DNA from 3 places in the Sphingobium chungangianum genome. Region 3 is predicted to be linked to each of the others. Evidence: predicted binding sites of a transcription regulator. Region 3 holds the regulator's gene; each other region holds the start of a gene.
What was found. The regulator LexA, encoded in region 3, represses DNA repair genes until DNA is damaged. The targets are predictions, from matches to a motif close to GTTCCNCNCTTGTTCT.
Positions count from the first base shown of each region.

Region 1: ACWNC0_RS13640 (ATP-dependent helicase) is a predicted target of LexA. The motif match lies at 8,067-8,082, and genes of this name have one in related genera.
Region 2: ACWNC0_RS05165 (ImuA family protein) is a predicted target of LexA. The motif match lies at 4,926-4,941, and genes of this name have one in related genera.

Region 1 covers NZ_CDRNIV010000006.1:1,317,439-1,327,763, reverse strand. Annotated here, with positions in the region: gene accD (acetyl-CoA carboxylase, carboxyltransferase subunit beta) at 1-203, shown strand, start outside; gene ACWNC0_RS13690 (bifunctional folylpolyglutamate synthase/dihydrofolate synthase) at 230-1,555, shown strand; gene ACWNC0_RS13685 (DUF6628 family protein) at 1,627-2,067, shown strand; gene ACWNC0_RS13680 (AmpG family muropeptide MFS transporter) at 2,052-3,377, opposite strand; gene ACWNC0_RS13675 (hypothetical protein) at 3,711-4,055, shown strand; gene ACWNC0_RS13670 (response regulator) at 4,171-4,629, opposite strand; gene ACWNC0_RS13665 (pseudouridine synthase) at 4,791-5,708, shown strand; gene rsmD (16S rRNA (guanine(966)-N(2))-methyltransferase RsmD) at 5,768-6,304, shown strand; gene ACWNC0_RS13655 (globin domain-containing protein) at 6,398-6,847, opposite strand; gene ACWNC0_RS13650 (Rrf2 family transcriptional regulator) at 6,963-7,451, shown strand; gene ACWNC0_RS13645 (Fe-S oxidoreductase) at 7,399-7,812, opposite strand; gene ACWNC0_RS13640 (ATP-dependent helicase) at 8,152-10,325, shown strand, end outside.
Region 2 covers NZ_CDRNIV010000004.1:32,211-42,535, reverse strand. Annotated here, with positions in the region: gene ACWNC0_RS05210 (response regulator transcription factor) at 1-293, shown strand, start outside; gene ACWNC0_RS05205 (response regulator transcription factor) at 379-750, shown strand; gene ACWNC0_RS05200 (carboxymuconolactone decarboxylase family protein) at 946-1,251, shown strand; gene ACWNC0_RS05195 (helix-turn-helix domain-containing protein) at 1,634-1,891, shown strand; gene ACWNC0_RS05190 (LysR family transcriptional regulator) at 1,855-2,880, opposite strand; gene ACWNC0_RS05185 (barstar family protein) at 3,094-3,483, shown strand; gene ACWNC0_RS05180 (SOS response-associated peptidase family protein) at 3,502-3,801, opposite strand; gene ACWNC0_RS05175 (hypothetical protein) at 3,798-4,154, opposite strand; gene ACWNC0_RS05170 (SOS response-associated peptidase family protein) at 4,196-4,846, opposite strand; gene ACWNC0_RS05165 (ImuA family protein) at 4,974-5,735, shown strand; gene ACWNC0_RS05160 (Y-family DNA polymerase) at 5,650-7,167, shown strand; gene ACWNC0_RS05155 (error-prone DNA polymerase) at 7,164-10,325, shown strand, end outside.
Region 3 covers NZ_CDRNIV010000006.1:884,828-895,152, forward strand. Annotated here, with positions in the region: gene ACWNC0_RS11400 (recombinase family protein) at 1-561, opposite strand, end outside; gene ACWNC0_RS11405 (ComEC/Rec2 family competence protein) at 553-1,821, shown strand; gene lexA (transcriptional repressor LexA) at 1,782-2,453, opposite strand; gene ACWNC0_RS11415 (hypothetical protein) at 2,606-2,758, shown strand; gene ACWNC0_RS11420 (molybdopterin molybdotransferase MoeA) at 2,807-3,991, opposite strand; gene moaC (cyclic pyranopterin monophosphate synthase MoaC) at 3,988-4,458, opposite strand; gene trpC (indole-3-glycerol phosphate synthase TrpC) at 4,455-5,246, opposite strand; gene trpD (anthranilate phosphoribosyltransferase) at 5,243-6,235, opposite strand; gene ACWNC0_RS11440 (anthranilate synthase component II) at 6,350-6,940, opposite strand; gene ACWNC0_RS11445 (DUF6766 family protein) at 7,059-7,460, shown strand; gene ACWNC0_RS11450 (hemerythrin domain-containing protein) at 7,525-8,037, shown strand; RNA gene ssrA (transfer-messenger RNA) at 8,043-8,387, shown strand; gene ACWNC0_RS11460 (tetratricopeptide repeat protein) at 8,694-9,077, shown strand; gene ACWNC0_RS11465 (hypothetical protein) at 9,348-10,325, shown strand, end outside.

The DNA of each region.
Region 1 (10,325 bases), 430 kb from region 3:
AGATCGCCGAGCCCAATGCACTGATCGGCTTCGCGGGCCAGCGCGTCATCGAAAGCACGATCCGCGAAAAGCTGCCGGACGGCTTCCAGCGCGCCGAATATCTGCTGGAACATGGCATGCTCGACATGGTCGTGCATCGCAGCGAATTACGCGACACGCTGGCCCGAGTGATCGGCTATCTAGCCCCTCGCGCAGCCGCCTGACGCGATCGCGCGAGGAACATAGGGCCATGCCCGACCACGCCATTTCGGACGACCCCGCGGTCCAATCGCAGCTGGACCGCCTTGCCACGCTGTCGCCGGGCGCGGACATATTGGGTCTCGAACGCATCACCAGCCTGCTTGATAGGCTCGACAATCCGCACCGCGCGCTGCCGCCCATCTTCCATGTCGCAGGCACCAATGGCAAAGGATCGACCTGCGCCTTCTTACGCGCTGCGCTCGAAGCGGACGGCCGAAGCGTCCACGTTTTCACCTCCCCCCATCTCGTCCGTTTCAACGAACGCATCCGCATCAACGGCCAGCTGATCAGCGACGAAGCGCTCGCCCACTATCTCTCCCGCGTCCTTGACGTGGCCGAAGGCATCGGCGCAAGCTTCTTCGAAGTCACCACCGCCGCCGCCTTCCTCGCCTTCGCCGAGCATCCTGCAGACGCCTGCATCCTTGAAGTAGGACTAGGCGGCCGTCTCGACGCTACCAATATCATCGAAAACCCCGCCGTCTGCGGCATCGCCCAACTTGGGATCGACCATCAAGCCTTCCTCGGCAACACGCTGCGCGCCATAGCGGCGGAGAAGGCGGGCATCGCCAAACCCGGCGCCGCCCTGGTAACCCAGCGCTATCCCGAGTCACTCGCTCCCGCGATGCGCGAAGCCGCCAGCCGCGCACGCACCAATTGGCTCCCCATGGGCCAAAGCTGGGACGCCGCCAGCTACCGCGACCGCCTCCACTATCGCGACGAACAAGGCCGCATCGAAACCCCGCTCCCCCGCCTCCCCGGCGCGCATCAGGTGCAGAACGCCGCCCTCGCCTTCGCCATGCTGCGCCATCAAACCGCCCTGCCCGTCAGCGAAGCCGCGCTCAAAGCCGCCCCCCTCTGGGCACACTGGCCCGCCCGGCTCCAACACCTGGACCACGGCCCCCTGCTCGCCCCACTCCCCCCAGAAAGCGAAGCCTGGCTCGACGGCGGCCACAATGCCGGAGCCGGAGAAGCCATCAGCGCCTTCTTCATCGCCGACAAGCTCGCCGGACGCAAGCTGCACCTCATCATCGGCATGCTCGCCAACAAGGATGCCGAGGCCTTTCTCGCCCCCTTCGCCGGACGCATAGCCCACATCCACGCGCTGCCCGTCCCCGGCCACGAGCATCATCCCGCCAGCCGCTTCGCCGCCATCGCGGAGCGCTGGGGCATCGACTGCACAGCACACGCAGATCCCGCCGCGGCCATCCACGCGGTCGCGGCGTCATGCAAAACCGAAGCCCCGCTCCTGCTCATCGCCGGGTCGCTCTACCTCGCAGGCGAAATTTTGCGCCTGAACGAGCAATATCCCGACTGAATCTACTTGCGATTGACTCGCAATAGCGTACCTTGCTCTCCGTAACGCAACGGATAAAAAGGTGCTCGCATATGCCCCGTGGAGAGATCACCCCCCTCGACCTGCCCGGCGCAATGCCTCCCGGCTACGGCAACCGCCTGTTCCTCTATGCGATGCGCCGCATGGCCAGCGCCGGGGTCGATGATGCCCACGCAGCCAACGCCATGCTCGGCGCGTTCGGCCGCAGCTACCGCCGCCCCCTCGTCCTGATGCGCGCCATGATGCTGGAACTTGCCCGCTGCGCCACCCGCCGGATACTCGTCGCGCCCTGCTGCTGCGCCCGCATGACCGCCGACGAAGCATCGCTCATGCATTCCATCAGCACAGCGCTACAGGACCCGCCTGCATCCTATGAGCAACTCACATCGCTGCTCGGCACGGACGATGTCCTTGGCGCCCTGACCTGCCTGCAAGCCGTCTCTCAGGCCCATAGCGATCTAGGCCGCCCCCTCGACCTTTACGCCGGAGCCTGACCACCTTTATCCGTAGCGGCGCTACCAACACTCGCATCCACCAGTCCGCTGCGCATCATCAGCCAGAACAGGATGATGCCCGGCAGCGCCAGCACCGTCGTCAGCAGGTAGAAATCGACATAGCCGAACCGCTCGATCAACGCGCCTGCTGACGTCCCGGTCAGGAACCGCCCAACAATGCTCGCCGCCGCCGAAATCATCGCATATTGCGCAGCGGTGAAACGCAGGTCGCACAGCGCGGAGAAATAGGCGACCACCGCAACGCCGCCGATCCCGCTAGCGAAATTCTCGAACCCGATGGCCCCCGCCATGCCCACATTGCTCTTGCCGGTCGCCGCCAGCAGGGCAAAGCTGAAGTTCGACACCGCCATCAGCACCAGGCTGATCAGCACCGACCGCTTCAACCCCAACCGTGCATACAGCACCCCGCCCACGAAAATCCCGGCCAGCAAAGCCCAGAAACCCACGCCCACATCGTAGATCGCGATCTCCTCATTGCTGTACCCCAGATCGTTGAACAGCAGCCGGAACGTCAGGTTCGCCAGCGTATCGCCAATCTTGTGGACGATGATGAACAGCAGGACGAGCAGCGCGCCCTTGCGCTTGAAGAAATCCACGAACGGCCCAATGATCGCCTGCACCAATTCGCCGCCCGTCTTCCGGGAAGCAATCTCCCGATGCCGTTCAGGCTCGCCAACGATCAGCGCCGCCAGCATCGCAGGCAGCGCGAACAGCGAACAGACCAGATAGGCCAGCGTCCAGTCCCAATATTGCGCCACCACCAGCGCCAGGGCACCCGCCGCCGCCGCGCCGATGCGCCATCCATATTGCGACATGCCCGCGCCAACGCCCAACTGCTCGGGCCGCAATATCTCGATCCGATAGCCATCGATGATGATGTCGAACGTCGCCCCCGCAATCCCCAGCAGGATCGCCGCCCGCACCGTCCCCATCAGATCGGTCGCCGGATCGACGACCGCCAGATTGACCACCGCTGCCATCACCAGCAGCCCCGCCACCAGCATCCACGACACGCGCTGCCCCAACCGATGCAGCAGGGGCAACTTCACCCCCTCGATCACCCAGGCCCACAGCCATTTGAGATTATAGGCGAGCAACACCAGGCTGAACGCCGTAACGCTCTTCTTGTCGATCCCATCCTGCGCCAGCCGCGACGCCAGGTTCGCGCCGATCATGGCAAAAGGAAAGCCCGATGAAATCCCCAGGAACAGCGCAGCCAGCGGCGCCTTCTCCACATAGGGCTTCACCGCATCCAGCCAGCCTCGGGTGCCCACGGCAATGTCAGTCATGAAAAAGGTGCGCCCCCAAAATGCTTATCGCGCCACCATATGGCCAATCATCGGAGAAACAAGCAGAACTCGCCCCGACCATATGACCGGTTCAGGCCGTACAACCCACAGACACCGACTTTCCCCGAAATGACGCTTCGGGAGCCTTCCTATCATCTCCCCTCCCGCAGGCGGGAGGGGTCGGGGGTGGGCTAGCGCAACACCGGCCTCATCAAATGGGCTCACGCAAGGCTCGCTACGCTCGCGCCCACCCCTAACCCCTCCCGCCTGCGGGAGGGGAATGTCTTGGATGGGTGGAAGGCGGACTGGCGGCTTTAGGAAAGGGAGGCCCCTATGCGGCTATCACATGATGAGATACTTCGCCTGTTTACAAGGAAGGTGAGCGAGTCAGTTATGGAATGGGTGAAGAGCTACCGTAAACATGTGTCGGGAGAGCAGCCGATCGCGCTCCTGATGCTTATATTGAAAGTTTGTCAAAAATTCCGGACTATTTGCTTTGGTCTCGCAGCGCTTGTTCTCGGTTGGGGCATTTGGACAGCTTTGACGGTCGATATGAAGTTCGGTGCCTCAATGGGCCTAATAATTTTTCCAGGAATCGCAATCTTCATCAGCTTGGTCGGAATATTCAGTTATGGCGTGGCTGAACTCCTTCTATCGCCAGCCCGGCATAAACACTGAAGTGACCGGTTCAAAGCAAGGGACAAGATCGGCTGAATGACTGGCTCTGGTCGTTAGTGACCTGTTCCCAATTGAACCTGTCATCAACCAACAGCGCATCCGCGCCTCGCCAACCTCACCCAACCCGATCAAACAAATGCAACCCACGCGGCACGCGCGGCAGATCCCCACCACGCAGCACCGCCTCAATCACCCCGATCGAAGCCAGCAGATCACGCGGCAAATAAGGTTTCGCCAGACACCCTACCGCCATCTCATGCGCATCAACCGGACAGGCGCCGCTGACGAACAGCACTGCCAGCCCCTTTGCATAGGCATGACGCGCCACATCAATGCCCGTCTTGTCGCCATGCAGGGTGATATCGGCGATCACCAGATCGACCTCATCCTGCTCAATGACGCTGATCGCATGGTCATAATCCTCGACAGTCGCGGCCACGCGGTAGCCAGCCTGTTCCAGCACATGCTCGTTGTCAAAGGCGACCAAAGGCTCATCTTCCACCACCAGCACGCTGATGATGGCCTGTGTCTGCTGCCGTGGCTTCGAGTCCCCTTTGACTAGCCCGAAAAACATTTGCCGATCCGCCCCATATGCGCCATGCACCCGATCAAACGCGCGACCCCTTAAGGGAGTTGCGGCCGATCCTGCGCACTCGGCGACAGGACGGCACTATTCGTCATTTTCCCGGCATCTCCGATATGGGAATGCCGTCGCTTCGTTAAAAGGAACCGAGCGTGGAGCCGCCGAAAAAATCAGCACCGCCGCGCAGGACAGGACCGGGCGGTCCCCGGCGCCCCACGGACGGCAAGCCCGCCGGTTCGTCGCGCCCTGCCCGCCCGCCTTTCAAGAAAAGAAACGCTGCTCCAGCCAAGCCCGCAAATCCCCATCCGGCCCGCATGGCCGCTGCCGCCAGCGGCACGAACGAACCGCAACGCATCGCCAAACTGCTTGCCCGCGCCGGAGTGGCGTCGCGCCGGGAAGTGGAACGGATGATCGAGGAAGGCCGGGTCACTCTCGATGGCCAACTGATCTCGACCCCGGCAACGCTGCTGACCTCGCTCAATGGCGTGGCGGTGGATGGCAACCCGGTGGCGCAACCCGCTCCCGCTCGTCTCTTCCTGTTTCACAAGCCTTCCGGCTATTTGACGACTGAGCGCGATCCGCGCGGCCGTCCTACCATCTACGACCGCTTGCCCGCCGATCTGCCCCGCCTCATGCCCATCGGTCGTCTGGACATGACCACGGAGGGGCTTCTGCTCCTCACGACCGATGGCGAATTCAAACGGCAGATGGAATTGCCAGCGACCGGCGTGCCGCGCACCTATCGCGCCCGCGCCTTTGGCGAAATCAGCCAGGCCCAGCTTGAAGACCTGTTTATGGGCATAGAGATTGACGGCATCCGCTATGGCCAGATCGAGGCCAATCTGGAACGCCGCACCGGCCGCAATCAGTGGATCGAAATGACCCTGACGGAGGGTAAGAACCGCGAAGTGCGGCGTGTTCTGGAACATCTGGGCCTACAGGTGAGCCGCCTCATCCGCACCAGCTATGGCCCCTTCCATCTCGGCGAGCTCGCGTCGGGCGCAGTGGAGGAAGTGCGCCAGCACGACCTCATCGTCTTCCGCAAGAGCTTGAAGACGCCCAAATCCTGAAGCAAAACCCGTTCGCCCTGCGCTTGTCTTAGGGCTTTCCTTCTGCACGGACGCCAATCATGAGAATCATCGCAGGCCAATGGCGCGGCCGCCCGCTGGCAGCTCCCAAGGGCGACGCCACTCGTCCCACGGCCGACCGTACGCGCGAAACGCTCTTTTCCATGCTCGTGAGCCGTATCGGATCATTTGAAGGGCTGGCCGTCGGCGATTTCTTCGCGGGATCGGGCGCCTTGGGCTTTGAAGCCCTGTCCCGTGGCGCGGCTAGCTGCCTCTTCGTTGAACAGGATCAGGCGGCTCTGAATGTGATCCGCGCTAATGGCGACAAGCTCGGCATCCGGCCCGACATTCGGCAGAGTAGCGTGCTCTCACTGGGGCCAGCGCCGAAACCGCTGGACCTTATTTTCATGGACCCGCCTTATAATAGCGGCGCAGGCGTCGTCGCTCTCGACAAGTTAAGCCGTCTGGGCTGGACCGGCCCCGCGACCTGGATCAGCATCGAAACCGATCGCCGCGAAGATGTGGAGGTCAAGGGCTTCACCATCGACGCAACCCGCGACGTCGGCAAAGCCCGCCTGACCCTCCTAAGAGCAACCTGACTCCCTCTCCCCTTTAGGGGTCGATGAGAGGCGCGTGACTCTCATCGAGGTTGGGGAGGGGAACGCCCCAGGAGGCGTCCCCCCACCCATCAATCAAGCCGCTTCAGCATCCTCATAAGCCTGCGCTTCCTTGCCAATCAGTATCTCGGCGAGGAACCAATAGGCCTTGCCCCAGGCTTCCAACACGGCGTCCGTGGCAACTTCCGCGCCCAGAACATCGCGGATCGCGGGCAGCAGCGCTTCGGCAACCTTGGGATAATGTTCGGCCTTCACGCCGGTTTCGATGTGCCGCTGCACCATGCGCTCGACCGCGCCGGTCAAAGCCTGCAGCTTGTCGATATTCTCAGCATAGCCCAGGATCGCCGCAGCCAGGCGCTTCGGCTGCTCGCCGCTGTCTTGCGCCGCCTGATCGAACATGTCCTTGATCGACGCATCCTGGAACAGGCGCGCATACATGGCGGTCGTGATCTCCACCCCGTGGCTCCGCAGCGCGGGAGCGGTTGCTTTGACGATCGCGATGGTTTCAGCGCTGAGCTGGCTCATAAATGCACCCCTTTGAAATAGAGACTCGGCAAAGACGCCTTTACGGTACATCTTTAAACATGTAAATGATCTACATGTTTTCTCTGCAAACCCCGTTCAATTAACGCATTCCCTCATGCAATTGACCCGCCACACCGACTACGCCCTGCGCGTCCTCATCCATCTGGCCGTCACGCCAACAGGTCGCGCAACCATCCCCGAGGTCGCCCACGCATACGCTCTTTCGCGCAATCATTTGATGAAAGTCGTCCACCACCTCGGCCAAGGCGGGTTCATCCTCACCCAGCGCGGCAGAGGCGGCGGCTTCACCCTTGCCCGCGCGCCTGAAGCAATCAGGCTGGGCGATGTCGTCCGTCACACCGAAACGGACATGAACCTGGCAGACTGCGCAAGCTGCGGCCTCCGCGCCGCTTGTGGCCTATCGGGCATTTTGAAGGCCGCAACTACGGCTTTTCTGGCCGTGCTCGACCAGCACAGCTTGGCGGACGCCGCCAAAGACAGAACCGGGCTGGCGGCGCTTATTGCCGCCCTGCCCGGCGCCGTCTCTCCGGTCAGCGATGCCTGCGCGCCATCTTCTTCGAACGCGGTGCCTCGCCGGGATTGATGCAGCTATCCTGTACCGTGCGACTGCATAGCGGATAGTCTTTACCGCCTGCGGGCGGAGGGGTCATGTTGCCGCCAACGGTCACCGGATTAGCCGAACTGCCCACAGGCGCGGAAGGGTCCTTGGGCATCCCCGGCGTTGCGGGCATCATGCCGGTGTCGGCTGGAACCTCTCCAGTCGGCTGACCAGCATTGGGATCTGCCGCTGTCGCAGGACTCGCAGGCGTAGCTGGAACCGCCGGCATGCTATCAGTGGCTGGGGGTTGGGCCGTATTGTCCGGCACACCCTGAGCGATCGCAATGCCAGTAGCGCCGGTGGTAAAGGCCAGCATGGCGGCACCCGCAAGCATGATCGATTTCATGGGTAATCCTTTCCTGTTCATCACCCCGTTCTGCCTCTTGGCGGGTAGAGAACCAGATCGGTGACGCACGCGTTCCGATATCGGCGACGAACTGTGGCTCTGCTGCTATCAGGCGAATGACGGCTGTCTTTCAGCAAAGCGCTCAAGCTCTGAATTGCTCGCCCCTTTCCCTCATTGGAACCACTGGGCCTCCTTGACCTAATGACACAACGAGAGGCCGAGGGGGTGAAGGCCGTGGCGTTCCCCCTTGCATGATTCCTCTTTTGTTCTCATAAATTGCCATCAATCGCACGCGGCCAAGCCCTTGCTCCCTCTATCCATGCTCCCTAGTTGTTGACCATGACCCTCCCTGCTCCCTCGCCTGATGATCCGCCCTATCTTCAGGGCCTCAATGAGCCCCAACGGGAAGCCGTCCTCACTGTCGAGGGTCCGGTTCTTGTTCTGGCGGGCGCCGGAACGGGCAAGACGGCTGCGCTGACCGCACGGCTGGCGCATCTTATAGCTACGCGCCGCGCCTATCCGTCGGAAATCCTGGCGGTCACCTTCACCAACAAGGCCGCGCGCGAAATGCGCGAGCGTGTCGGACGCATGATTGGTCCAGCAGTAGAAGGCATGCCATGGCTCGGCACATTTCATGCCATCGCTGCCAAAATGCTTCGCAGACATGCCGAATTGGTCGGCTTGCAATCCAACTTCACCATTCTTGATACAGACGATCAGCTCCGGCTAATGAAGCAGCTGATCCAGGCTGAGGGGATTGATGAAAAGCGCTGGCCTGCGCGGCAGCTGGGTGGCTTGATCGATCAGTGGAAGAATAAGGGGCTGACGCCTGACGAAATCAGCGCGGGAGATAGCGAATCTTACGCAAATGGGCGCGGACAGAAATTATATGCTGCCTATCAGGCCCGCCTTCGCGATGTAAATGCCTGCGACTTCGGCGACTTGCTGCTCCATGTGCTCACCATATTGAAGCGCCACCGGGATGTGCTCGAAAGCTATCAACAGCGGTTCCGCTATATCATGGTGGACGAGTATCAGGACACCAACAGCAGCCAGTATCTCTGGCTCCGCCTGCTCGCTCAGCAGCGCAAGAATATCTGCTGCGTGGGTGATGACGACCAATCCATCTATTCGTGGCGGGGCGCGGAAGTCGCCAACATCCTGCGATTTGAAAAGGACTTCCCGGGCGCCAAGATTGTCCGCTTGGAGCAGAATTACCGATCCACACCTCATATTCTGGGCGCCGCTTCCGGTGTGATCGCCGAAAACGGCAACAGGCTAGGCAAGACGCTGTGGACCGACATCGACATCGGGGAGAAAGTCCGCGTCATCGGCGTTTGGGACGGGCCAGAAGAGGCTCGCCGCGTCGGCGACGAAATCGAGGCGATCGAGCGCTCCGGACGATCATTGGAAGATGTGGCCATCCTCGTCCGGGCACAGCACCAGACCCGCGAATTTGAAGATCGATTTATTCAGATCGGCCTTGCATATAGGATCGTAGGCGGCTTTCGCTTCTATGAGCGGGCCGAAATACGCGATGCGCTTGCCTATCTTCGCCTCGTCAACCAACCGGCCGACGACCTGGCATTTGAGCGGATCGTTAATGTTCCCAAGCGCGGTTTAGGTGACAAGGCCGTGGAGAAGCTCCACCGCCTTGCTCGGGCCGAGGCCATACCCTTAGCGCTCGCGGCTGCACGAATTCTCGATACCGACGAAATGACTCCCCAGGCACGCCGCAGCCTTGGCGCCTTCATCGGGGATTTGGCTCGCTGGCGCGATCGGGCGACCCAGCTTCCCCATGCCGAACTCGCGCGTCAGATACTGGACGAAAGCGGCTACACCGCAATGCTTCAAGCAGAACGAACGGCCGAAAGCGCGGGCCGCCTCGAAAACCTCAATGAACTTACCCGCGCCATGGAGGAGTATGAAACGCTGGGCGCGTTCCTTGAACATGTGTCGCTAGTTATGGACAATGACGCGCAAGCCGAGGAACGGAAGGTCACGATCATGACCATCCATGCGGCCAAAGGGCTCGAATTCGACACCGTTTTCCTGGCGGGCTGGGAAGAGGGTATTTTTCCTTCTCAACGGGCGTTGGACGAAGGCGGTCTCAACAGTTTAGAAGAAGAACGTCGGCTCGCCTATGTCGCGATTACTCGTGCCAGGAAGCTTTGCGTCATCCTTCATGCCGCGAACCGGAGAATATATGGCCAGTGGACCAGTTCCATCCCGTCGAGGTTCGTAGGAGAGCTACCTGCTGAACATGTCGAGGAGGAAAGCAGCATGGCGGGCGGTGCGTCCCTATGGCGTGCCAACTGGTCCGAGCGCGCTGATCCCTTCTCCAACGTGCAACGAGGTAGCGGGCGTGGCCCAGGCTGGCAGCGGGCGCAACAAAGTGGCCAGTTCTCCCGCGAACCCGTACGGATCGTGGAAGCTCGCGCGTCGGCGGTATCCCTCGGCAACAAGGGTCGAGATGATATGCACTTGGGGCTGCGCGTATTTCACCAGAAATT
Region 2 (10,325 bases), on a different contig from region 3:
CGGTTTCCAATGCCCTTGCCCAAGACCGGCACCTGAAAGAGCAGGACGAAGAGCTGCGCTCGCTGCGCCGCCGGTTCAAATCGCTCACCCAGCGCGAGAGCGAGGTGCTCAAATTCGTTACCTCAGGTTTGCTCAACAAACAGGTCGCGTCCGAACTCGGACTAAGCGAGATCACCGTCAAGCTCCACCGTGGCAGGGCGATGCGAAAGATGCAGGCGCGGACGCTCGCCGAAGTCGTGCGCATGATGGAAGCGATCGAGCGAGGAACGCGCCAGCAGCAGACCCCCAATTGAACGATCCGGCCACAGGCGATCGCCCCGGAGTCCTGACCGTTTACGAGATCCGCATTTTAATCGCCTACCGCGCAAGAGGACCCATTTGGCCACCAATGCCGTCATTGCCATCGTAGACGACGATGACCTCGTTCGTACTTCGCTTGCGAGCCTCTTTCGGTCCTTCGGTGCGGATGCGGAGACATTCGAGTCCGCGGCCAGCTTCCTCTCGAGCGGTCTCGATCGCTTCGATATCGTCGTTTCAGATCTCCAGATGCCGGAGATGAACGGGCTTGAGCTCAGGCGGATCCTGAGCGAGCGCAGTGTGCCGCTACCCGTGATCATCGTCACCGCATACCCGGAGCGGGCCATGATCGGCTCGGCGGCAAACGAAAGGCTTCACCTGCTCGAAAAGCCAATCGACAGCGGGGAATTGATCTCCTGCATCGAGAAGGTGCTGGACCGTCCGATCAGCTGAGCCACTTTTGGCAAATGACGCGGAGCCCGTTGCGCGCCTTATGACGGCGAAGGACCGGGCCGCAGTCTCCCGCGTCCGATTGCAAACCGCATAAATACCCAGAATTTTGGTCTTCTCGTAACCAACGGCAGGCCCACTTCGAAAACCTGACATCGGCAACTCGCCGACCACGTCCCATCAACGAGGAGGATTCCGATGTTTGACATGAAGAACCTAAGCCGTCTGAAAAAACTCGATGAGAACGCGCCTGACGCGATGAAAGCATTCTGGGCATTCGACAAAGCCGCGTTCGCCGATGGTGCGCTCACGGCACAGCAAAAGCAGCTGATCGCTGTCGCCGTCGCGCTGACCACTCAATGCCCATATTGCATCGATCTCCACACCAAAGCGGCGCGCGAGGCCGGCGCGACCGACGCGGAATTGAGCGAAGCCGCGATCGTCGCTGCCGCGATGCGTGCTGGCGCGGCAGTCACCCACTCCACGCATCTGTTCGGCAGCTGAAATCGCTCTCCATCGGGAAACAAAAGGTCGCTGGGCGCCGATCCTGCTCCGACCGATGGCCGCTACGGCTTCGTCGTCCACGATCTCAACAAGCCGGAGAAGGGCCCCGAGAATCTCGCGGCGATTGTTCATTCGATCGACGCGCCGATGCCGTGATTGATGGCGCGCACTCACCTGTATCCAGAATAGTCGTGATGGCAGACCGGTAGTGCGAGCGCGAACAAGGCACGGTTCGGCGCCGAAACCCCCGTTGTAGTGGCTTGGGCAGGCGGTGACGGTGCCCGGCGGCCGACAAGCGAACTTGCTCGCCACAATCTCCGGAAGCGACTAAATTAGCCGTAGTTCTGGAATGCGGATCTGATCTGATGGGAGGTGATCATGCATGATCACCGGCCGTCAGTCGCGAGCCGCGCGGGCTTTGCTGGGTTGGACGCAGGAAACTCTGGCGGACAAAGCCCTTGTATCGCTCACGGCATTGAAACGCCTTGAATCCGCAAATGAGGTCAGGGTGTATGAGTCGACGCGCGACCAAATTCGGCGTGCATTGGAATCGAACGGTATCGTCTTCCTCATTTCGGATCAGGGAGAAGGGGTGATGGCAGTTCACGCAAAGGTGGATCGCCAACAACCGGGTCTTTGATTCGAGTTCCGCGCAGTGCCATCCAACGGCGCGTGGAGTTCCAGGAAGCACGTCTTCGAGACTTCGGGCGCGACTGCCGAACCGCAACATCCCTCGATCAGTGGGCGATTCTGGGAAATCGCCTCAGCGCAGTGCGTCATGAAGGCGTAGATTCGGCTCGAATTGCGGATGTCCGGATGGGTTAATAGCCACAGCTCGTCGTTGAGCAGCGGTTCGATCGGCCCGACACGCATCAGGCCCGGCGAGAGGTCGCCAACCATGCAAGGTAAATAGCCAACCCCAAGACCAGCTTCGATCGCCGCTGCCGCTCCTGCGACCGAGTCCGTCCGATAGGCGATGTTGTCGGGATGCACGCGGTCCTCGAGGAAGCGAGAGGCCTTCAGGCCCGATAGCTGTCCGCCGTAAGAAACCCAATCACGATCAAAGAGAGGACCGGCGCCGGCCCCGACCGGATTTGCACCAGCGATTTTGTCGTAGGGCGCCCACGCTATTGCCGCAACCTTCCGACCGAAGAGGTTTTCCGGCGGCTTGTCGGTCGCCCTTACGGCAATGTCGGATTCCCCGCGCGCCAGGTTCAGCGACGCGTTTCCGACGATCACCTCCACCTTGATTCCAGGGTTCTGCGCCTTGAACGAGGCGATATGCGGCGTGAGAAAAAACAGCAGGATGGAATCGCTGGTTGTTATGCGCAGCTCGCCGGCATGGCCCAGTCCATGCCCGGAAACCCGGCGCCCGACGCTGATGACGTCCAGTTCGACCCGCTCCGCGAGCGCAATCAACTCTTCGCCCTGGATCGTTGCGGAATATCCGGTTCGGCGCCGGTCGAAGAGTGTCACCCCGAGGACTTCTTCTGCCTTGGACAACCTACGGGCGATCGTCGAGGTATTTATGCCGAGCGTCTCTGCCGCTGGCGCGAGAGCGCCGCTCTTCCCGATCGCGCGTATGACACGCAGATCATCCCAGGAAAGCTTGCTGACTGGATTGCTCACGACGTTGTTCGATCCCACACGGCATTGTGGGCCACCGCAGGCATGCATAGGCGTTCGGCAACAGCCGTGGTGGTCCCACGATTATCACGTGACGGCATCCGAGAAGGTTACATCGTTGATCGATGACGGCGGCAGCGTCGGGACGACACAGCTTCCCCTAGCGTGCGCCATTTATAGACGTCGTGGTACCTGCTTAGCTCGAGGTGAATCCCGGTGAAGACACTGATCATCGACGGCCATTCGATCACCGATCTCCCCTCCTTCTACGGGGAGATCAATCGCGTCTTCATGGCCGATGTCGATTGGGAGCTTGGTCGAAGCCTCGATGCTCTGGATGACGTGCTTTATGGCGGATATGGCGCGATCGATGGCGCAGAACCGGTCAAGCTCGTCTGGTTGGACATGGAGAAGAACCGCTCCGACCTCGGTTTCGAATGCACGCGCAACTGGTATCTCGACAAGCTGAAACATCCTGGGGGCTTCGACGTCGAGCGCATCTCCAAGGAGCTTGCCGACCCGGAACGTGGCATCGGACCGACCTATTTTGATATCGTGCTCGAGATTATCGGTGACCATCCCAATATCGAATTGGTCGCGGGCTAGCGTTGCTCAACTACGGGTTTAGCGCGGCAGCAGCGAAGGTTGCGCGGCCGCCTTGGGCCGCGCCTTGTTCCACGGCTCGGCGGTTCGCTCCATCTCGATCAATTCGTCCGGAAAGCACCGGAGTTGAAGCGCAAGCGAATCGTCGAATGTGCCGTTGAGCCAGGCGTCATACTCGTCGCGGTGAAGGAGGACCGGCATGCGATCATGAACCGGGCGGATCGCTTCGTTGCAGTCGGTCATGACCCCCGAATAGACCGGTCCCCATTCGTCGCTGATCCGCCACAAGCCCGCCCAGGCCACGACCGGCTCGTCCTTCACGCTGAACCAGGTCCGCGTTTTTCCTTGGGCGGCCCCTCGGCTTCGGCAAAGTGGGTGAGGGGAATGAGGCACCGCCATTGCGGTTTGCGCGCGAGCCCGATCCACATCCGGCCTCGAATATCGGCGCAATTGTTCACCGCCTTCGGTTTGGATGTCGGCTTCATGCCCTTTGGCCGGTAGGGGAAACCCCAGACCATCGACTGCATGACTCGCACGCCGGCCTCTTCCCGGGCGACATTGCCCGGATAGCCTGGGTAAACCTCTTCGGGCGCATTCGACTGCATCGGGTCGGATACCCCGAAATGTGCGGCGATCTCGGCCGCGCTTTTCCGGACAGTGTAGAGGTTACACATAGCGCCAGCCTATCAGGAACCCGCGGTCAGTCCACCAGCTGTTACAGGAGCGAAAGCTGAGGCGGGACTGGCGGCTTGCCGCTGCGCCAGAGGTCGTCGGTCTGCTGGACCAGCATCCGGTCGGCATCGAAAGGCAGCCGGTGCTGGAACCAGATGACATCGCGGATGCCGCCGGTCAGCCAGCGATCCCATTCGTGCGGATCGAGGAGCACCGGCATGCGATCGTTGAACGGCATCACCGCCGAATTCGCCGCCATGGTCATGCCGGCATAGACAGGACCATCATCCGTGTTGCGGCAAAAGCCCGCCCAGGCGACGAGCGGCTGATCCTTGACCGAGAACCACGCGCGCGTTTTCGCGCCTGGGTCACCGTCCGGGTTCGCAAAATGCGTGATCGGGATGAGGCAGCGATAGCGCGGGTCGACGACCAGATGTTCCCACATCGGGTTCGTTAGGTCGGCGACGAGACCGATGAGTCCTGGCTCTTCGCCGCGAGCACGCATCTCACGCGTGAGGCGTGGGAAACCCCATCTTGCCGACTTCAGGAGCCGGCGACCGCCATTCTGGAAAATGATGAGCCCCGGAGTGCCCTCTACGGTTTCGGAGGGCGCTGCGATGCCGGTTGCCGAGTCGGCTCCAAAATGAGCGGCGATCTCGTCGATGCTGCGCTGGACACTGTGCAAGCGAGACATGGCAATCCTCAAAATTCCTCATGGAGTCAGTTCCCTTTCACCCTCCCGACTCCAACTCATTGACTCATACCCCCTTGATAGAACAAAATAGGAACTTAGTCCACCGCCATGCCTAGGAGGCCCCTCCATGACGGAAGCAGGGCCGCGCCCTCAGCTTGCCGCTCTTCGCGCCCGAGTCGCACAGATCGAAGGCGCCGATCGCCGCCACAACGGCGTGCTGCCGTTCGGGATCGACGCAATCGACGCGCGGCTGCCCGGCGGAGGTTTGGCCCGTGGAGCGCTGCACGAAGTCGCCGGCGGCGCGCAGGGCGTCGTCGATGGCGCAGCCGCAGCCCTGTTCGCCGCGGGCATCCTCGCTCGCACCGAAGGCCAGGTGCTCTGGTGCATCACCCAACCCGACTTTTTTGCGCCAGCGCTCGCACAGGCCGGCCTCGACCCCGATCGCGTCATCTATGCCGAAGCGGGCGACGAAGCATCCGTGCTCGCCTGCTTCGAGGAAGGATTGCGGCATGGCGGCCTCGCCGGGGTCGTCGCGGAGGTCGCCAAACTCTCGATGACCGCGTCACGGCGCCTGCAGCTTGCGGCCGAAGGAACCGGCACGATCGGCATCGCACTGCGGCGTTGGCGCCGCCCCTCCGGGGCCGCCGACTTCGGCCAGCCAACTGCCGCGGCAACACGCTGGCGAGTGACGTCCGTGCCTTCCGCTCCCTTGCCGGTCCAGGGCGTTGGGCGACATCGATGGTTTGTAGAGCTGATCCGCTGCCGGGCGGGCGAGAACGCTGATTTTTTGTTGGAGGCATGCGATGCGAGAGGTCGTCTCGCTCTTCCTGCCGACCTGGCCGACCGATCGCCAGCGTCGCAGGCTTGGGCCGCACGCGCCGCCTCCTGACAGACCGTTCGTGCTGACAGGAATGGAGGGTCCGCGCCGCGTCATCACTGCGGCCGATAATGCCGCGCGAGCGATCGGCATCCACGCCGGCATGCCCGCCACCAAAGCGCAGGCACTTGTTCCAGAGCTATTTATGCAGGATGCGGACGTTCAGGGCGACCGTGACGCGCTCGACCGCCTCGCGCTCTGGGCACTGCGGCGCTACGCGCCCATGGTCGCCGCCGATTATCCCGACGGATTGGTGATCGACGTCACCGGCGCGACCCATATCCTTGGCGGGACCGAGAGCCTCCTGCGCGATCTTGCACGGCGCTTATCAGAGATCGGTACCGCCGCGCGCGCGGTGAGCGCACCGACTTACGGTGCGGCGCACGCCTTGGCCCGGTATGGCAAGCAGACCATCGCCGTGGTCACCGAACTCGAAGACTCGGGGCTTCGCAAATTGCCGGTCGCTGCACTGCGCCTCGATGCCAAGCTTGTGGCCGGTCTCAGCAAGGTCGGCGTTGAAACGATAGGTGAGCTTGAAGCGATGCCCCGCGCCTCGCTCGCCTTGCGCTTCACGTCCGAACCCGGACGCCGCCTCGACCAGGCGTTCGGACGGGCGAGCGAGCCGATCGAGCCTGTCGAACTGGCCGAACTGCCGATTGAAACCCAGCGGTTCGCCGAACCCATCGGGGCCGCCGAGACCATGGCGCGCTATACCGCGAAGCTCGTCGACCGGCTCTGCGATCGCCTTGAGCGCGATGGCGTCGGCGCGCGCCGGCTGGATCTGAGATTTCACCGCGTCGACAATGCCGTGCAGGCAATCCGGGCGGGCACCGCCAAGCCGACGCGCGATCGCAAGCAGCTCACCCGGTTGCTCTGCGACCGAATTGAAACGATCGCACCCGGGTTCGGCATCGAGACGATGACGCTGGCCGCTCCGCTGGTCGAACCGCTCAATCCCACCGCGATCTCGAACCTCGGCGACAAGCCAGCGCCCGACGTCGCGGCGCTCGTGGACATTCTCGGCAATCGCATCGGCGAGCATCGCATCTACCGGATCGCGGCGCGCGAAAGCGATATCCCGGAACGATCGGTGACCAAAGTCGCTCCTATGGCCGATCCGACGCTTCTTCGCTGGCGCCCGGACTGGCCGCGTCCGATGCGCATGCTGCGTCGCCCCGAACCGATCGACACCATGGCGCTGCTTCCCGATCACCCGCCGGTCCATTTCGTATGGCGCGGCATGCGGCGGCGCGTGAAGCGCGCCGACGGCCCTGAGCGCATCTATGGCGAATGGCAACTTAGTGACGCGGAAATGCTCGCGGTCAGGGATTATTTCCTCGTCGAGGACGAGACCGGCGCCCGCTACTGGGTCTTCCGCGCCGGCGACGGCATGGACGCCGCAACCGGCGGGCAGGGCTGGTTCATGCACGGATTGTTCGGATGAGATATGCCGAGCTCCAGTGCGCGTCGCATTTCTCGTTCCTGCGCGGAGCATCCAGCTGCGAGGAGCTGTTCGCACAGGCCGATGCGTGCGGTCTCGAGGCGTTGGCGATCACCGATCGCAACACGCTTGCCGGCATCGTCCGCGCGCATGAGGCGGCGAAGCAGACCAATGTCCGCCTCATCGTGGGCTGCCGCCTCGACCTCGCGAACGGCGACTCCCTCCTCGTCTATCCGATCGACCGAGCCGGCTATGGCCGGCTCTGCAGATTGCTGAGCCTGGGGAAGAAGCGCGGAGGGAAGGGGAAGTGCAAGCTGGGCTGGGAGGACGTCGCCCAGTTCGCAGAAGGGCTGGTGGGGGTGTTGGTGCCGGGTGAGGCCAACACGGCCGGGACCGTCCTCGAGCGGTTCGCCCGCATATTCGGCGATCGCGGGTACATGGCGCTGACGCTCCGACGGCGGCCGGGCGACCAGATGCGGATCCACACCCTCGCCAACTGCGCGACACAGCTGGGCGTTCCGACAGTCGTCACCGGCGACGTCCTCTATCACCATCCGCATCGGCGGGTCCTGCAGGAGGTCATGACCTGCACCCGGCACCGCTGCACCATCGACGACCTCGGCGGCCGCCGCGAACTTTATGCCGACCGCTTTCTCCAGCCCGCCGGCGAGATGCACCGCCTCTATGGCCGCTATCCCGAAGCGCTCGCCCGATCGCTCGAAATCGCCGATCGCTGCCGCTTCAGCCTCGACGAGCTCAAATATCAATATCCCGAGGAAGCAAGCATCCCCGGCATGACGCCGCAAGCTGCGCTCGAGAAGTTGACATGGGAGGCCGCAACTGAGCGTTATCCGGAGGGCGTGCCCGAAAGCGTCGCGAAGCTGCTGCGTCACGAACTCGGCCTGATCGCTGACCTGGGATACGCGCCATATTTCCTGACGGTGAACTCGATCGTCCGGTTTGCGCGCGGCCGCGAGATTCTCTGCCAGGGCAGGGGCTCCGCGGCCAACAGCGCGGTCTGCTTCGTGCTCGGCATCACCTCCATCGACCCCGAGCGTTCGGACCTGCTGTTCGAGCGGTTCGTGAGCCAGGAGCGCAAGGAGCCGCCCGATATCGACGTCGACTTCGAGCATGAGCGGCGCGAAATCGTGATGCAGTGGGTGTTCGAGACCTATGGCCGCGATCGCGCAGCGCTGTGCTCGACGGTCATCCGCTACAAGGCCAAAGGTGCGATCCGCGATGTCGGGAAAGCGCTCGGCCTGCCCGAGGACCTGATCAAGGCCCTATCGTCGACCGTCTGGGGATGGAGCGAGGAAGGGGTCAAGGACGAGCACGCCGCCGAGCTCAACCTCAATCTTTCGGACCGGCGGCTGCGTTTGGCGCTCGACCTCGCACGCGAGCTGATCGGCACCCCGCGTCACCTCTCCCAGCATCCCGGAGGCTTCGTCCTCACCCATGACCGCCTCGACGAGCTGGTGCCGATCGAGCCGGCGGCAATGGCAGACCGCCAGGTCATTGAATGGGACAAGGACGATATCGACGCCCTCAAGTTCATGAAGGTCGACTGCCTCGCGCTCGGCATGCTCACCGCAATGAAACGCGGCTTCAACTTCCTCGCAGAGCACAAGGGCATCGAGATGGAACTCGCATCGATCCCGCCGGAGGATCCGCGTACCTACGCCATGATCCGGGCGGCCGATACGCTGGGGGCCTTCCAGATCGAGAGCCGCGCCCAAATGGCGATGCTGCCGCACATCAAGCCGCGCACATTCTATGACCTGGTGATCGAGGTCGCGATCGTTCGGCCGGGGCCGATCCAGGGCGACATGGTGCATCCCTATCTGCGCCGGCGCGCCGGCCTCGAACCCGTCGAGTATCCCAAGCCCGAGCTGGAGCGCGTGCTCGGCAAGACGCTCGGCGTGCCGCTCTTTCAGGAACAGGCCATGCGCGTCGCGATCGAATGCGCGGGCTTCACCCCGTCGGAGGCGGATCAGCTCCGCCGCTCGATGGCGACGTTCAAACACACCGGCGGCGTCTCGAAGTTCCGGGACAAGCTCATCAACGGCATGGTCGAGCGCGGCTATACGGCCGAATTCGCGGAAAAGACCTTCGGCCAGCTAGAGGGCTTCGGCAGCTACGGGTTCCCGGAGAGCCATGCCGCGAGCTTTGCGCTGATCGCCTATGCATCATGCTGGCTGAAATGCTGGCATCCGGATGTCTTCTGCGCGAGCCTCCTCAATGCGCAGCCGATGGGATTCTATGCCCCAGCCCAGATCGTGGCGGACGCGCGCGCCCACGGCGTCGAGGTGCGGCCGGTCTGCGTCAATGCCTCCCGCTGGGATTGCACCCTCGAGCCGGTCGACGACGAGCACTTCGCCGTCCGGCTAGGAATGCGGATGGTGAACGAGCTGCGAGAGGCCGACGCGGCGCGGATCATCGCGGCACGGGCCGACGAGCCCTTCAGCAGCGTGGAGGAGCTTTGGCGACGCGCGGGTGTGCGCGCGGCCACGCTTAACCGGCTCGCCGAAGCCGACGCGTTCCGCTCCTCGATGCGCCTCGCGCGGCGCGAAGCGCTCTGGGCGATCAAGGCAATGCGCGACGAGCAACTCCCGCTCTTTGCCGCGGCCGACGCGCGCGAGAACGGCTATGTCTCCGAGATCGTCGAAACGCCGGTTCTCTTGAAGCCGATGACTGAAGGCCGCGAGGTGGTCGAAGACTATGGCAATGTCGGCCTGACACTGCGCCGGCACCCGGTGGCATTCCTGCGCGATGACCTTACCGCGCGGAACATGGTGCGTTGCGAGGCACTGCTGGACACCCGCGACGGTCGCTACATCTGGCTGGCCGGGATCGTGCTCGTCCGGCAGCGGCCCGGCTCGGCCAAAGGGGTCATGTTCATCACGGTCGAGGACGAGAGCGGCATCGCCAATCTGATCGTCTGGCCGCGCATGTTCGAGGAGAACCGCCGGATCGTGATGGGCGCCCGGATGGTCGGCATCTACGGCCAGGTCCAGCGCGAAGGCGACGTGATCCACGTCATCGCGAAGAAGCTGATCGACCTCTCTTCGATGCTGTCGTCACTCGGCGAGCGGGGAGGGGAGTTCCCCATGAAGCTGGCAAGGGGCGACGGTGCGTTGAGCGGTGGCGGGCCCGATCCACGC
Region 3 (10,325 bases):
GGGGTCAACATTGATCCAAGCAGGGCAGGTGGACGTTATGGCGATGTGGCTACCGTTGGTTGCCTGCGCCTTTTCAACCTTCCGCTTCCACGCCTCTGCGAGTCGATCAGCCTTCTTTTTAGACTCTTCGCGGGCAAGCTCAGTTTTAAGGATGACCTCCATAACTGGCCCCATAGGGACGCGCTCAAAGGCTGGATAAATGCGATTGCCATCCACCGTTGCTACGGTAACGCCATTGCGCGTCAGCATCGTGAGCAGCGGTAGAACCTCGTCATATCCCTGACGGCTTATGCGGTCCAAATGCTCCACGATAAGCACATGGCCATTTTGGAAGTAGCCAGCTTCCGCCTGCTGCTCAAACTCGTAAAATGCGCCACCTTGTTTGCGGTTAGAACCTGAGAAAGCGGAGCGGCCTTCATCTCGCAAAATGCGGGTGGCGTCTGTTTCCCAACCATGCTGCTTCGCCATTTCCTCGCACAAGCGAAGCTGGCGATCCATGCTGCTGCCCTTGCCTTGTTCAGCGTTTGAGAAGCGGGCGTAAATTGTGGCGGGTTGGGTCATCTTTTCTGCCTACGCCCAAAGGGCTTAACGGGTTGCTACTCCTATTACACTACGACGGGCGCGGAGGTGCCGACAGTTCGATCTTGCGTCGCGGCACTGCTGGTGCTGGGCGGGCTTGCGCTAGGGCGCGAGGCTATCACCTTGCGGCTGATAGCCGCCGGTGCACTGGTGGTTCTGTTGGCATGGCCAGAGGCGCTGGCGGGGCCAAGCTTCCAGATGAGTTTCGCCGCTGTTATCGCCATTGTTGCCTTGGGCGAGCATCACCGCTTTCGGGCGTTCGCGGCATCCCGTGAGGAACCAGCACTTCGGCGACTGGGGCGTCACCTTGCCGTCCTGCTTCTCTCAGGCTTTGCGGTGGAAATGGTTCTGGCGCCGATCGCGTTGTTCCACTTTCACAAGGCTGGGATGATCGGCGCTTTCGCAAACCTTGTGGCTATTCCCCTGACGACCTTTGTCGTCATGCCGCTGGAGGCGTTGGCCCTGCTGTTGGATGTTGCCGGTCTCGGGGCTCCTGCCTGGTGGTTGACAAGCCGTGCGCTCGATCTGCTGCTGCTGATCGCGCATTGGGTGGCGGCAAGTCCATGGGCGATCGTCACTGCGCCGTCCGTGCCCAACGTGATTTTCGGGATTATCGTGCTGGGCGGCCTTTGGTGCCTGCTGTGGCGAAGCGCTTGGCGATGGGCGGGAATGGTCCCCGTGACGCTGGGGATGGCCATCATCGTGATGAGTTCGCCTCCCGACATTCTGGTGACCGCGGATGGGCGCCATGTGGCCGTCCGGGGGCAGGACGGCGACATGGCTCTTCTGCGCGAACGGGCCGGAGATTTTGTCCGCGATATGATCGCAGAGAGTGCAGGCTATGGAGGTCCACTGGGCGCTCTTGCAGACCTGCCTGAGGCGCGTTGTTCCATGGACTTGTGCATGGTGGCCCTAACCGGAGGAGGGCGCATATGGCAGCTATTGGTGACGAGAAGCGGGGTTGTCGTACCCAAGGACATCCTGGCACGCGATTGCGCGCGCGCCGACATCGTTATCGCTGACCGCCGCCTGCCGCCATGGTGTCGGCCCCGCTGGCTGAAAGCCGACCGGCGGTTGTTGGCACATACCGGCGGGCTGGCGATCGATCTTGATGGAGGAACCGTGCGAACCGGGAAAACAGTGGGCGACGCACATCCGTGGGTCGCCCGCCCTTTCTATTTACCGTCGCGCCGCCGATCCGATCAGTTGTACCGCCGGAGCAGACCAGCCAGCTTTCCTTGAATGCGCACCTGCTGCGAATCGTAGATTTGCGGCTCATAAGCATTGTTGGCCGGATCGAGCCTGACCTTAGGTCCCTGGCGATGATAATATTTCAGCGTCGCCTCGCTATCCTCGATCAGTGCGACCACGATTTGTCCCTCGCGCGCGACTTCAGTGCGCTGGATCAGTGCAAAGTCACCGTCGAGGATGCCCGCATCGATCATCGAATCGCCCGAAACCTCAAGAGCATAATGGTCTCCGGCACCCAATAGCGCCGCAGGAACGGACAGCATATTCTGTCCTTCCATGGCTTCGATCGGGACGCCTGCGGCAATCCGACCGTGAAGGGGGATGTCGATCACGTCGTTGGCTGCAATCGGGGGCTTGGTCGATAGTTGCGGCTTGGGTGTTGATGCGACCTTAGGCGCGCGATGCATCGCTTCAGGAAGTTTCAAAACCTCCAGCGCTCGCGCCCGATTTGGCAGGCGGCGGATGAATCCGCGTTCTTCCAGCGCATTAATCAACCGGTGAATCCCGGATTTCGATCGAAGATCGAGCGCTTCCTTCATCTCCTCGAACGAAGGCGAAACCCCGCCTTCCTCGAGCCGCGTTTGAATGAAGCTGAGCAATTCCTGTTGCTTGGGCGTCAGCATGCCGACTTATCCTCCATAGAACGGATGGAGAACGCATAGGAAACGTAAGGAGGCAAGTCAAGCAGGGTTGCGCCAAGCGTAACGAAAGGAACGGACCTGCGTCACAGCCGTTCAGTAGCGGCCTTCCCAAAGAGGGTGAATAGGAGAGTAAGATGGCGAACCAGAACGATCAGGACAAACAGCGCCGCCAGCAAGGTGGTGACCGCTCAAGCCAGGGCGGCCGTCAGCAGCAGCAGGAAAATCGCCAGGGTCAAATGGGCGAGAGCCGCAAGGACAAGAGCGATCACAGCAAGCAGCAGCGCTGATCTACGTTCGGTTGAATCATGGGGAGGGGCCGCTTTGCGGCCCCTTTCTCATTGCCAGAGCGGAACGATGGTTACTTTGTCGCCTACGGCAGCCGGAGGTGAATCGGCCGGTCGAAGGATCAGGCAGTCCGCTTGAGCCAGGGCTGCGGTAGCGGCGCTGTCCTGCGAGGTAACCGAGACCAACCCAGCACCAGTGAGGTAGGCGCGAAGATAGTCGTCGCGCTCTCCTGTCGCTGGGAGTGGGGCGGCGAGTTCCGCGATCATTGTACGCGGGAGTGGGCTAGCGGCTCCGGCCATGTGCCGGACGAGCGGCAGCAGGAACAGCGTTGCGGTCACGAAGGCGGATACGGGATTGCCTGGGAGGCCGAGGAATAGGGCGTCGCCCAGCGTTCCCGCCATAAGCGGCTTGCCGGGTCGCATGCGAATCTTCCAGAAATCCAGAGTGCCGCCTGCCGCCTGGAATGCGGGCCTCACCAAGTCGTGATCGCCGACCGAGGCACCTCCGGTCGAGACGATGATATCGGCCCCGGCGGCTTCTTGGAGCGATCGGACCATTGCGTCCAGATCGTCGGAAACGATGCCGACGTCGATAACCTCCGCGCCTGCCTGACCTAGCATGGCCGCAAGCATGGGCGCGTTGGAGGACGGCAAGCGGCCAGAGGGCGTGGGCGCTCCCGGGGGAACGAGTTCATTGCCGGTAGAGATCAGGGCGATGCGCGGGCGGCCGCCGACCGGGAGGGTTCCGTGGCCCCCAAGAACGGCGAGAGCAATCTGCGCGGGACCCAGTGGAGCACCGGCAGGCAGCAATAGATGATTTGTGCCAAAGTCGCTTGCCGCCGGGCGCACATTTCGTCCTGTGGGTAATGGAGAGCCGAGGGGATGCACGAGCTGGCCGTCCAGCTGGGCATCTTCCTGGATCAGGACGGTATCGGCGCCTGGCGGAAGTGGTGCGCCAGTGAAGATGCGGCAGCATTCCCCCCGAGCCAAAGTAGAGGGAAGGGAGCCGCCCGCCGTGCTTTCAGCGGTTAGGCGCCAGGGGCCAGGCCATTCTGCCGCACGAATGGCATATCCGTCCATCGCCGATAGATCTGCCCAAGGCTGATCGCGCAAGGCGACGACGTCGCGTGCGAGCCATCGGCCTACACAGTTGAAAACCGGGGCGTCCTCTTCCGGCAAGCGGCTACCCAGCGCAAGCAGGCGCGCTTGAGCCTCCGCGACCGGGAGCAGGCTCATGCGACGCGCCAGTCGCCCGACTTGCCGCCCGACTTTGCGAGCAACCGGACGTTGCCGATGATCATGCCCTTATCGAGCGCCTTTGCCATGTCATAGATGGTCAACAGCGCCGCAGAGGTGGCGGTAAGTGCCTCCATCTCAACGCCAGTTTGACCCGCGCTTCTGGCGGTAGCCGTGACGGTGACGCCTTCTGTTTCCAGATCGAAGTCGATAGCCACCGAGGTCAGGGCGATGGGATGACAGAGGGGGATGAGGTCGGAGGTCCGCTTTGCCGCCATGATGCCTGCCACTCGCGCTACCGCGAGGACATCGCCTTTCTTCACCAGTCCTTGCGCGATGGCGGCCGCCGCTTCAGCGCTCATGCCGATGTGGCCGGTTGCGATGGCTTCACGGGCGGTCACGGCCTTGGCGGAAACATCGACCATATGGGCCGACCCATCCCCATCAAGATGGGTGAGCTTGCTCATGCGCCGGTCAGCAGCGCGCGGGTGGCGGCTTCGACATCGGGCTGGCGCATCAGGCTTTCGCCCACCAGGAAGCAGCGGACGCCATGTTCGGACATGGCGATCAGGTCGGCATGGCTGCCAAGGCCGCTTTCGGCGACGAAGGTGCAGCCTTCCGGCGCGTGGCCGACCAGTTCATAGGTGCGGGCGAAGTCAACGCTGAAGTCTCGCAGGTCGCGGTTGTTGACGCCGATGAGGCGCGAGCGGAGCTTGAGCGCGCGTTCCAGTTCATGAGCATCATGGACTTCGATCAGTGCATCCATGCCAAGGCCGAGGGCGGCGTCTTCTATCTCGGCCATCTGGCTGTCGTCCAGCGCGGCAGCGATGATGAGGATGGCATCGGCTCCGAGCGAGCGGCTTTCCAGCACCTGCCAGGGATCGACCATGAAATCCTTGCGCAGGACCGGCAAAGCGCAGGCGGAACGGGCGGCCATGAGATAATCGTCATGGCCTTGGAAATAAGGTTCGTCCGTCAAGACCGACAGGCAGGCGGCACCAGCGGCGGCGTAGGCCTGAGCATGGGCGGGCGGGTCAAAATTCTCGCGGATAAGACCTTTCGATGGGCTGGCCTTCTTGATCTCCGCGATGAGCCCAAAGCCCGAGCGAGCGGCGCTGTCCAGTGCCTGGCGGAAGCCGCGCGGGGGTGTCTGCTCGGCGGCGCGGGCGTGGAGCGTCGAGACGGTGATCGCTGCCTTGCGGCGGGCCACTTCCTCGCGTTTCGTGTCGCAGATTTCGATCAGCTTGTTCGTCATTTATAGGCAATCCAGCAATTGAGCAGCGCGTTGGCGAGTCCACGGTCGATGGTTTCGGCAGCTTCCTCGACACCTTCGCGCAGATCGGTAACGGCGTCCGCTACGAGAAGGGCAGCGGCTGCGTTAAGCAGCACGGCGTCGCGATAGGCGCCCGGCTCACCCTGAAGCAGGGCACGCAGGGCGGCGGCGTTATGAGCGGGGTCACCGCCGCGTATCGCCTCAACCGGGTGCGTAGGCAGTCCGGCGTCGGCCGGGGTGAGGCGGCGCATTGCGACGATGCCCTGCGCGGTGACTTCGGCGACGTCGTTGCCGCCCGCGAGGGACAGTTCGTCGAGGCCCTCATCACCCGAAACGATCATGGCGCGATCGACGCCAAGTTCCGCCAGCGCCTCGGCATAGATGGGAACATAGGCGGGGCGGGCGATGCCGACTAGCTGACGGCGCACACCGGCAGGATTGGCGAGCGGACCCATCAGGTTGAAGATGGTGCGCTGGCCGATGGCCTTGCGGATCGGGCCGAAGCGTTTGAGCGCGGGGTGATGCTTCTGCGCGAAGAGGAAGCAGATGCCGAGATCGGCCAGCGTTGCCTCCGCCGTATCGGCGACGCGATCAAGATCGAGGCCGAGCGCTTCGAGCGTGTCGGCGGCCCCGGCCTTGGATGAAGCGGCGCGGTTGCCATGCTTGGCGACGGGCACTCCGGCGGCGGCTACCACAAGACTCACTGCTGTCGAGACGTTGAGCGTGTGGTGGCCATCTCCGCCTGTGCCGCAGACGTCGATTGCGCCTGCGGGGGCGGCGATGGGGATCATGCGCGCGCGCATGGCGCGGGCGGCGGCGGCGATCTCTGTTGCAGACTCGCCGCGCTGAGCCATGGTGACGAGAAAGGCGGCGATCTCCGCCTCTGGCAGGTTGCCGTCGAACAACAGGTCGAAGGCGGCGGCGGCCTCGGTTGCGCTCAATGGCGCTGCGGGATCGGGCAGGCGGGTCATCGCCTTTGCCTTAATCACGACGCCGCGCCGGAGTCGAGGGGAGGGTGCGGGAAAGTCTTTCGCACATGACATAGCGAAGCCCTGTGCTTCGTTCGCTCCGCCGCGAAACCGAAATCAGGCGGCTGCGCGCTCCTTTACCGGAATCCCGGCGATCCGCATGAAGTTCGCCAGCATCTCATGCCCGTATTCGGTCGCGATGCTTTCCGGATGGAACTGGACCGAGTGGATCGGAAGGCTTTGATGGCGGAAGCCCATGACTGAGCCATCCTCGCTGGTCGCATTCACGATGAGGCTCTGCGGAATGTTATCCACGATGAGCGAATGATAACGGGTCGCTGTGAAGGGGGATGGAATGCCCTCGAAAAGCCCCGTTCCGTCATGGGTGACGGGGGAGGTCTTGCCATGCATCAGACCGCCCCGAACGACTTGCCCGCCGAAATGCTGGCCGATCGCCTGGTGGCCGAGGCATACGCCCAGCAGTGGTGCGCCCGCGTCGGCGGCGGCCGCTACGAGTTCAAGGCTGACGCCCGCCTCATTGGGCGTGCAGGGACCGGGCGAAAGCAGGAAGGCGCTGGCGCCGCTGGAGAGGGCCTGGCCTGCCGAAATGGCATCGTTGCGGACGACCTCCACCTCTGCGCCCAACTCCATGAGGTAGTGGACCAGGTTCCAGGTGAAGCTGTCATAATTGTCGATGACGAGGATCATGGGACCATGGCTATAAACAGCGAAGCGCGCCGGGCCAATCGGAATCGGCACTGGCAGCTGGCTGAACCGGCGACATGCTTTTGCGTTGTCCCTCCGGAGCGACATGAGGGAGGATGGTATGAAGCGCTACGCCTATGGTTGGATCACGGCCCTGTTCTTTCTGGTGTCGATCGTGGGTCATTGGGTGTTTGGCTGGTGGGCCTATGTGGATGACGCAAAGACGCACGGGCAGGTGCCTGAACTGGCGGCCTATGCCATCGAGATGGGCCGGGATACGTTCGAGAATTGGCAGTCGGAATTTCTCCAGCTGATCTGGCAAGTCGTAGGCCTGGCCTATTTCCTCTATGTCGGTTCGCCAGCCTCCAAGGAGAATGACGACCGGTTGGAAGTGAAGGTCGACGAACTGCTGAAAATGGCGGGGGGCAAGGATGCCGAGCGGTTGATCAACGAAATAGACAGCCGTTATCTGCGCGCCGGTGGTCATGCGAAGCCGCACGGTCAGGATCTGGGCTATGAATGATAGCAGGGAACCCGGAGGCCTGTCAGCCGCTTCTTGACGATATGTGTTCGTGAGGAGGACGGAAATGGCCAAAGCTGAGTTTACCGATGCGATCGCCCTGTTGAAAGCTGATCACCGCAAGGTCGAGGACCTGTTCGAGCAGTTTGAAAAGGCGAGGGCCGCAAACCGGAAGCAGGAAATCGCGCATCAGATCTGCACCGAGCTGAAGATTCACACGACGATCGAGGAGGAGATTTTCTACCCCACCTTTCGCGGCAAGATCGAGGACGACACGCTCGATGAAGCCTATGTCGAGCATGACGGCGCGAAGGTGCTGGTGAATGATATCGAGGCCGGATCGCCGGAAGATGATTTCTACGATGCCAAGGTCAAGGTGCTGTCCGAAGAGATCAAGCATCATGTGAAGGAAGAGGAAAGGCAGTCTGACGGCATGTTCGCCCAGTGCCGCAAGACGGATGTGGATCTGGTCGTGCTGCGTGACAGGATGATGGCGCGCAAGCAGGAGCTGATGGCGCAGGCGAAGGCCAGCGGACTGCCGGTCGCCAAGCCCAAGGCCGTCCATCTGCTCCCGGCCTGACCGAAAAGGTTGATAAATGGGGAGCGCTGCCCCATATGGGTTTTGCCGGGTTCGCCCGGCTATGGTGATAAATCGTGTCGTGTAATAGGCGCAGCGGACCCGGGGGCAGTACCCGGCGGCTCCACCACATATCCCGGCTTGTACGGGGTGTCTGACGGGGCCGAACTAGGATCGACGTGTGTTGAAAGGCGATGTCTTCACCCGGCCTGAGTAAGCCGTAAAAATGTTCAAAACACGTAAGTGCCAACGATAACGAGGCTCTTGCTCTTGCTGCGTAATTGATGGCCTCACGGCCTGACATTACCCAAAAAGAACGCGGTTGAACCCACCGGGCAACAGAAGGGAATTCAGCGGCTTCCGGAGGAGCCGGGCAACAGAATCCTCCGGACCTTCCTTCATTTAAGTGATTTTGGCGGCCGTCCTGCGTGGCGGGTGGCGCTGGCTATGGGCTGGCAGGCTGAATCTGTAGCTGCGAATCGGATGTCATGAACCAAGACGGTTCAATTACAGTTTTATGACAGTTAGAAGAAAAATTTATAACATATTGAATTATAGGAAGTAAAAATCCTTTTTTGGGTGCAGTTCGCTGCTTGTTTAGATGTCATCAAGATGAAATAATCCCGGCTATTATAGAAAGTTTTTTCGGGAGAAATTGGATGATGAAGGTAGCGGCGATCGTCGGGCTGATGCTGGCGGGGGGCATGTCAGGCGCGGCCGTGGCTGCATCCGATGAAGTGGTTGTGGTCGGTGTTCCCGATGGGCAATTGGCCGCTCCGGCCTTGGTGGCGAAGGATTATGAAAGAGCCGCCCGCCGCCTTGCGCCGATGTGGCCGGACGGGGCGAACGATCCGGCTCGGTTGATCAACCTTGGCAACGCTTATGCAGGCTTGGGGCGAATGAAGGATGCGCGAGAGGCTTATGGGGCCGCCCGCTTTGCGCCGGAATCGACGTTGCTGCTCGCGAATGGCGAAGAAGCATCGTCGCGGGATGTTGCCCGCCGCGCACTCGGCCGCCTTGAAGCGAGCTACGCCATGCGCTGACATCGGCCCGTTAAGTCATTGAACAGTGGGGCGTCGTCCGGTGGGACGGCGCCTTTCTTTTTGCGTGGACGGCTTTCGCAATCATCAAAGTGAAACAAGAGTCTCTGAACTGTCATTTTAAAGTCACTCTGCCGTCACGGAAGCAAAATGTCTCTGTCATCTGGCGCGCCTAGCTGCGGCGACTGAGGGCGGCAGGGGGCGTTGTCCGATTCGTGAATCCCCTTCGCTCCGCATCTTAACACAAACCGGCATCGCCGGAGCGGAGACGACATGGTCAAGACTAATCGTATCACTACCATCCTGATGGCGGGTTGCGCCTGCGCTGCTCTGAGCGCTTGCGGCGCGGACGATATCGCTTCGCCGGGCGAGGGGACGATCGTCCTGCCCGCGCCGACGCCTTCGCCGAGTCCGACGCCGACGCCCACTCCTACGCCGGGCAATGTGACCGCTGCGGCCGACTGTCCGACTATCTCGGGTGCGGACCAGCTGACCAACCTTGGCACCATCAGCGACGGCACCAATACATGGCGCAATTGCGGCTTCCCCGCGCGTTTCAACAGCTCGACCGCGATCGCCAAGACGGCGGGCGTGATCTATTCGCTGCCCGGCCGCGTTGATGTCGGCACCGATCAGGGTGCTGCGAGCACTGGCTCCAATGTGACGCTAACGATTGATCCGGGTGTGGTGGTCTTTGCCGGCACCGGTAGCGCCTTCCTGGCCGTCAATCGTGGCAACAAGATCAACGCTGTTGGTACGGCCGCACAGCCGATCGTCTTTACCAGCCGCGAGAATGTCACCGGGTCGGCGACCGATCAGTCGTCGGGCCAGTGGGGTGGCATCGTGTTGCTCGGCCGCGCCAAGATCACCGACTGCGATCAGGCGCCCAATGCGGCTCCGGGCACCACCGCGTGTCAGCGCGACACCGAAGGCACGACCGGCGCGCTCTATGGCGGCGACAATGACGCCGACAATTCGGGCCGCATGAGCTATGTCCAGATTCGTTATTCCGGCTTCGTGCTGGCGAATGGCAAGGAATTGCAGGGTCTGACTCCTTCGGGCGTCGGCACCGGCACGCAGCTTGACCATATCCAGGTCCACAACAGCTCGGACGACGGCATCGAGGCTTTCGGTGGTTCGACCCACATGAAATATCTGGTGCTGACCGGCAATGAAGACGACAATCTGGACACGGACGTGGGCTTCCGCGGCACGGCGCAGTTCGTTATCTCCGTGCAGCGTGCGAACAAC